Sphingobium yanoikuyae: one gene and its partner. The protein of the gene in region 1 interacts with the protein of each later gene in a pairwise test. Links are inferred from orthologs where the notes say so. Each region holds a gene or a part of one and is shown in the gene's direction. Other genes may lie near its edges.

Region 1 (3,304 bases):
TGGTGGCCTGCGCTGCGGGGAAGCCGTCGAGCATAGTCGCATAGGGGCCAAGATCGTCGCGCAGGCCTTTGTCCGGCGTGCCGAGATGGACGAAGATCAGCCCGCCGCAGATGTCGAGCGCGACGCGGGGCAGGGCGCAGTCGGCCTTGTCGATGAAGAAGCGATCGAAATCGGGGGCGGCGAGCAGCGCGCCATCGGTGCCGAAGGACCAGCGATGATAGGGGCAGGAGAAGGTGCTTCGCCTGCCGCTTTCCTCCTCGACCAGCTGGGTGCCGCGATGGGTGCAGACATTGTGGAAGGCGCGAATCTCGCCATCGCGGCCGCGCACGATCAGCAGCGACACATTGAATGCCTCGATCTCGCGGCGGATGAAGCTGCCGCTGTCGGGCAGTTCGCAGACATGGCCGAGCTGCAACCAGGCGCGGCGGAACACCGCTTCCCGTTCCAGCTCGAACCAGGCCGGATCATGATAGGGGGCGGCCGGGATCGGCGCGGTGCCGAGCCAGGCCAGACTGTCGTCGCTCATGCCCTGAAAGCCGGGCCGTTCGCCGTGCATCATCGCTCTCCGCTGTCTATCTTTTCGACAGCATGAGCGGGCCAGTCTGAATTTGCAACACTATTGTTGTAAATTTTGTCAGTCGTCTGCGATGCCATCCCGGCGCAACACCCGCTGCTGTTCCTGGCGGAAGCGGGCGATGGTGGCTTCGGTGTCGAGATCGGGGGCGACGCGATGGCGAAAGACCCGCGGGCCGATCAGCGCGCTGGTGAGCAGCATCACGCAATAGACTTCGGCGTCGACCGGCTCGTCGGGGAAGGCGGCGGCAAGGCTGGTGCCGATGCCCGATACCAGGGCGTCCCAATGCGGATAGCTGGCGCGGATGTCACCGGGTGCGATGAAATCCTCGATCCACAGCGACATGATAGCGGGATTGTCGAGCACGAAGCGGGTGACATAGTCGATCCGCGCCTGGCGCGGCAGTTCCGGGCGGAAGGCGGCAACGATCTGCTGCGAGGACCAGAGTTTCACCGCCGCGACCAAGGCGTCACGATCGGTGAAATGATAATAGATGGTGGTGCGGTTGACCCCGGCGGCGCGGGCGAGGGCGGACAGCGACAGCGCATCGATGCCGCGATCGGCGATCAGCCCGACCGCCAGCTCGATCAGCATCTGGTGGGTATCCTCGAAGGATTTGTAGCGGCGCTGCTGTGCGGTTTCGTCGGTCACGCTCCTTCGCCTAGACCCCGCCGAGCGGGGCGGCAAGCGGTGCGTGGGCCAGCGCCCGTCTCGCTTGAAATTTTCCTCCGTTCCGCTTATGTTTTGGCCATGGCCATTCTTCCAATCCTTGAGGCGCCCGATCCGCGCCTGCGTACCATCTCGACCCCTGTAGAGGCGATCGACGACGATCTGCAGCGTCTGATCGACGACATGTTCGAAACCATGTATGACGCGCCGGGCATCGGCCTGGCCGCGATCCAGGTGGGGGTGCCCAAGCGCATCCTGGTGATGGATCTGCAGGAACCGGAATCGGATGAGGAAGGCGCGCCGCCGGTCAAGAAGCCGATGGTGTTCATCAATCCGGAAATCCTGAAGGAATCGGACGAGCAGTCGGTCTATAATGAAGGCTGCCTGTCGGTGCCCGACCAGTTTGCCGAGGTGGAGCGCCCGGCGGTGATCCGCGCCAGCTGGATGGACCGCGACGGCCGCATCCACGAGGAACAGCTGGAAGGGCTGCTCGCCACCTGTCTGCAGCATGAGATGGACCATCTCGAAGGCGTGCTGTTCATCGACCATCTGTCGCGCCTGAAGCGCGACATGCTGCTCAAGAAGCTGAACAAGGCCCGCCGCGCGGCCTGATCGCGGCTTGGCCGCTGGCTGATGGACAAGAAGCGTCCTGCCGCAAGGCAGGGCGCTTCTTTCCTATGCGCGATCGCCGGTTCAGATGTGCGGCAACAGGGCGGCGCGGGTGGCCTTGTTTGCATCCAGCGCGGCATCCAGCAGGGCGATATGGGTCAGGCATTGTTCCCGATCCTTGCCCTTGTTCTGGAAGGCGGCGCTGACCTGATCGAGCGACAGGCCGGACTGGTCGATCACGCGCTGCACGATCTGGCCGGGGATGGAGAAGCTGCCGCCCGTCGGCGGAAGCACCGGATTGTCGGGCATGGCGATGACCAGGTCGGCGACCTGCGCCCGCGCCGGATCCCGCAGATCGGCCGGGATCAGCTCGGGATCGGCAAAGGCGCCATGCTTGGCCGCCTCGGCGCAGGCGTGCCAATGATCGCCCTTGAGTGCGCGTTCTTCCTTCAGCCGCTGGCGCTGCATCGCGATCAGGCTGTCGCCGCCCTTCTGCCGCGCGAGCAGGGCATAGCGATTGCGGATGATGCCGGTCATCGCCTCGACATAGCGGGCGCGGGTCCACCCCATGCCCATGCCGGCGCGCCAGTTGCTGGCGAAGAGCGCATGGACGAGCGGCGCCTGGGCATTGAGTAGGTCGAGCGGGATATCCTTGCCGAAGGCAGCGCGTACCGCCGCCTGCATGTCGGCCGCGACATCGCCCAGGCCGCCGGGTACGCGTGGGGCGGTGGCGACGGGGATGTCGCTGGCGCTCGGCAGACTGGGCATGGGCGATCCATTGTCCTGACAGCGCGCCATGGCACCGAGTAACTGCAGCAGGACGACGCCGAACAGGATGCGACCGCCGAAGGATGCGATCGCTAGGCCCGTGCGTTCCTCGCGCAGGGCAATGCGATGCCAGTCCAGCCGTTGCTCCAGTTCGGGATAGTCACGGCGGATCGTCGTTATCAGTTCGTCAACCTTGGCGCCCTGCCACCATAGCGCCCAGCTCTGCCCCGGCCGGGTCGGCTTGGCCAATTGCTGCCAGGCGCGATGGAGCGGGTGGCCTTTCTGTTGCACCTGCTGGGCGAAGCGGTCGGAGGCGAGGCGCCGGTTGATGAAGTCGACTGCCGGTGGCGCGTCGATCTGGCCGTCCAGCGCCTCCCAGCCGAACAGGCGGGCGGCCGGAGCGAGCAGCGGCTGGGCGCGGGGCCAGGAGCCGGCTAGGATGTTGGCGAGCCAGTCGTCGATGCGGGCATGCAGGTCGATCGCGCCATCCTGCGCTTCGGCATGGATGCGGCTGATCAGGGTAGTGCCGTTGACGATGTCCGTCGGATGCATCGGACGATCCTGCGACTCCGCGTCCGGATCGGGATAGAGCAGGGCATGGAGCGCATGGTCGGCGCGGCTGAGATCCTGCACCTCCGCGCGCGTCACCGTCGGCACGATCAGCGCGTCGGCCCCGTCGGGCAG
Region 2 (3,209 bases), 1.7 Mb from region 1 along the record:
TACACCAAGATGCTGACTCCGCCGATGCAGCCGGGCAAGCGCTATCCGGTGTTCATGATCCATTATGGCGGTCCGGGTGCCGGGCGCCAGGTGACCAACACATGGAGTGGCGCGCTGAACCAATATCTGGTCGACCAGGGCTGGATCGTCTTCTCGATCGACAATCGCGGCACGCCCGATCGCGGCAAGGCGTTCGAGGACCAGATCCATCGCGCCATGGGCACGGTCGAGGTCGACGATCAGCTGAAGGGCGTCGAATGGCTGAAGGCCCAGCCCTTTGTCGATCCCGAGCGGATTGCCACCTATGGCTGGTCCTATGGCGGCTATATGTCGCTCAAGCTGGCGGAAAAGGCGCCGGGTACCTTCGCCGCGATCGTCTCGGGCGCGCCGGTGACGAAGTGGGAGTTTTACGACACCCATTATACCGAACGCTATCTGGGCCAGCCGCAGGACAAGCCGAGCGCCTATCCGGGCTCCGACGCGGTCGATGAGGCGGTGAAGATCAAGGATCCGCTGCTGCTGATCCACGGCATGTCGGACGACAATGTCGTCTTCGACAATTCGACCGCGCTGATGGCGAAGATGCAGGGCGCGGCCGTGCCGTTCGAGCTGATGGTCTATCCGGGGCAGACGCATCGCGTCGGCGGGCCGAAGATCAGTGTTCACCTTTGGACGACGATCGAAAATTTCCTGCGCGAGCAGGGTGTCGATCCGGCAAAGTGAAGGCCGGGCGTAGAGAGTAACGGATGGGTGGCGTCGGCCGTGCTGACGCCACCTCCCACCCCGTGACTATCGCTGGCAATAGCCCTTCTTTCTGGACAAATCGTGCCACTGCGCTATGCGCCACCCCGCAATACTGCATGGAGTGGAGTGTTAAGTCATGGGTTATAAGGTCGTCGTCGTTGGTGCCACCGGTAATGTGGGCCGCGAGATGCTGACCATTCTCGCCGAACGCGAATTCCCGATTGACGAGATCGCGGCGGTTGCATCGCCCCGGTCGCAGGGCACCGAAATTGATTTCGGTGACACCGGCAAGACACTCAAATGCAAAAATATTGAACATTTCGACTTCACCGGCTGGGACATCGCCCTGTTCGCGGCCGGCTCCGGCCCGACCGCCGAATATGCGCCCAAGGCGGCGGCTGCCGGCTGCGTCGTGATCGACAATTCGTCGCTCTATCGCATGGACCCGGACGTGCCGCTGATCGTGCCCGAAGTGAACCCGGACGCGATCGATGGCTATGTGAAAAAGAACATCATCGCCAACCCCAACTGCTCGACCGCGCAGATGGTCGTGGCGCTCAAGCCCTTGCATGACGCCGCCAAGATCAAGCGCGTCGTCGTCGCTACCTACCAGTCGGTGTCGGGCGCCGGCAAGGAAGGCATGGACGAGCTGTTCGAGCAGTCGCGCAACATCTTCGTCGGCGATCCGGCCGAGCCGAAGAAGTTCACCAAGCAGATTGCCTTCAACGTGATCCCGCACATCGACGTCTTCCTGGACGATGGTTCGACCAAGGAAGAATGGAAGATGGTCGCGGAAACCAAGAAGATCCTCGATCCCAAGATCAAGCTGACCGCGACCTGCGTGCGCGTGCCGGTGTTCGTCGGCCATAGCGAAGCGATCAACATCGAGTTCGAGAATGAGATTTCGGCCAAGGAAGCGCAGGACATCCTGCGCGAAGCGCCGGGCATCATGCTGGTAGATAAGCGCGAGGACGGTGGCTACATCACGCCGATCGAATGCGTTGGCGATTTCGCGACCTTCATCAGCCGCGTGCGTGAGGATTCGACCATCGAGAACGGCATCAACCTGTGGTGCGTCAGCGACAATCTGCGCAAGGGCGCGGCGCTGAACGCGGTGCAGATCGCCGAACTACTGGGCCGTCGCCACCTCAAGAAGGGCTGAGCCCGACCATGATCTCCGGCGCTGTCGCGACATGGAAAGCCCTTCCTGTCGCGCAGCGCCGGATGATCGCCACCCTGCTGGTGGCAATCGGGCTGGCCAATGTCGCGCAGCCCTTTCCCGATCTCGCGCCGTTGCAGCATGGGCCGACTGTGCTGCTGACGATCGGCGCGCCTTGGATGCTGAGACGCTGGCCGCTGTCGAGCCAATCGGTCGGCTGCATCTGGCTGTTCCTGCTGCTTCACACATTCGGCGCGCGCTGGATCTACAGCTATTTGCCCTATGACGATTGGGCGCGAATGCTCAGCGGACATGATATTTCCAGCCTGCTTGGCCTCCATCGCAATGCCTATGACCGGCTCGTCCATTTCGCCTTTGGGGCATTGCTGACCGCACCGGTGGCGGAGATTGCGCGACGCAAGGGCAGCCTGCGCCATGGCTGGAGCCTGGCCTTCGCCTTTGCCGCGATCGGCCTTGGCAGTGCGCTTTACGAGATATTCGAATGGCTGCTGACGGTGATCGCCGCCGGCGAGACCGCCGATTATTATAATGGCCAGCAGGGCGATGTGTGGGATCCGCAGAAGGACATGGCCGCCGCCCAGATCGGCAGCACCCTGGCCCTGATCGCGCTCTTGCGCGGGCGCGGCAGAGATCCTATCGGCGAGACCCCAAGCCCCAAAGGACCAGCGCAATGACCGACCTGCAGATCGAACGCCATGATATCAAGGGCCTGGGCGGCCTGCCGATCGCGGTGCATGTCGTGGGACAGGGGCGCGACCTGGTACTCATCCATGGCTATTTCTCCAACGCCTGGACCAACTGGATCCGCTACGGTCATGCCGCCAAGCTGGTGGAGGCGGGGTTCCGCCTGATCATGCCGGACCTGCGCGGCCATGGCGAAAGCGGCAAGCCACATGACGCAGCGGACTATCCGGCCGATGCGCTGACCGACGACAATCTGGCGCTGGTCGAGCAGATGGGGCTGACCGATTATGATCTGGGCGGCTATTCGCTAGGCGCGCGCACGACCGTGCGGATGCTGGCGCGCGGCGCGACCCCGCGCCGGGTGATCCTGGCCGGCATGGGTCTGCGCGGCCTGACCAAGACGCTCGACAAGGGCGGCTATTACAAGAAGGTGCTGACCAATCTCGGCACGTTCGAGCGCGGCACGTCGGAATGGATGACCGAGGCGTTCCTCAAGACCACCAAGGGCGACCCGGTGGCGATGCTGCATATCCTCAATACCTTTGTCGATACCGACGAGGCGACCATTGCCGGCTTCCAGCAGCCGACCGAGGTGATCTGT

Evidence for each region.
Region 2: the proteins of def (region 1) and U0025_RS09800 interact in binary tests that used the Escherichia coli proteins (3 or more experiments, as listed by UniProt). The link is inferred for Sphingobium yanoikuyae from one-to-one orthologs.

The regions. Positions count from the first base shown.
Region 1 is NZ_CP139979.1:409,190-412,493, forward strand. Bases 104-3,089 are described here. They hold def (peptide deformylase), read left to right. Parts: upstream 104-1,324; coding sequence 1,325-1,855; downstream 1,856-3,089. Other genes in these bases: U0025_RS01930 (aromatic ring-hydroxylating oxygenase subunit alpha), read right to left, coding at 104-526; U0025_RS01935 (TetR/AcrR family transcriptional regulator), read right to left, coding at 635-1,225; U0025_RS01945 (hypothetical protein), read right to left, coding at 1,937-3,089. Outside these bases: more of U0025_RS01930, read right to left, coding at 1-103; more of U0025_RS01945, read right to left, coding at 3,090-3,304. UniProt on the Escherichia coli protein: Removes the formyl group from the N-terminal Met of newly synthesized proteins. Requires at least a dipeptide for an efficient rate of reaction. N-terminal L-methionine is a prerequisite for activity but the enzyme has broad specificity at other positions.
Region 2 is NZ_CP139979.1:2,133,138-2,136,346, reverse strand. The notes cover bases 3-2,893. They hold U0025_RS09800 (aspartate-semialdehyde dehydrogenase), read left to right. Parts: upstream 3-880; coding sequence 881-1,906; downstream 1,907-2,893. Other genes in these bases: U0025_RS09790 (alpha/beta fold hydrolase), read left to right, coding at 2,595-2,893; U0025_RS09795 (DUF2238 domain-containing protein), read left to right, coding at 1,915-2,598; U0025_RS09805 (S9 family peptidase), read left to right, coding at 3-723. Also shown: more of U0025_RS09805, read left to right, coding at 1-2; more of U0025_RS09790, read left to right, coding at 2,894-3,209.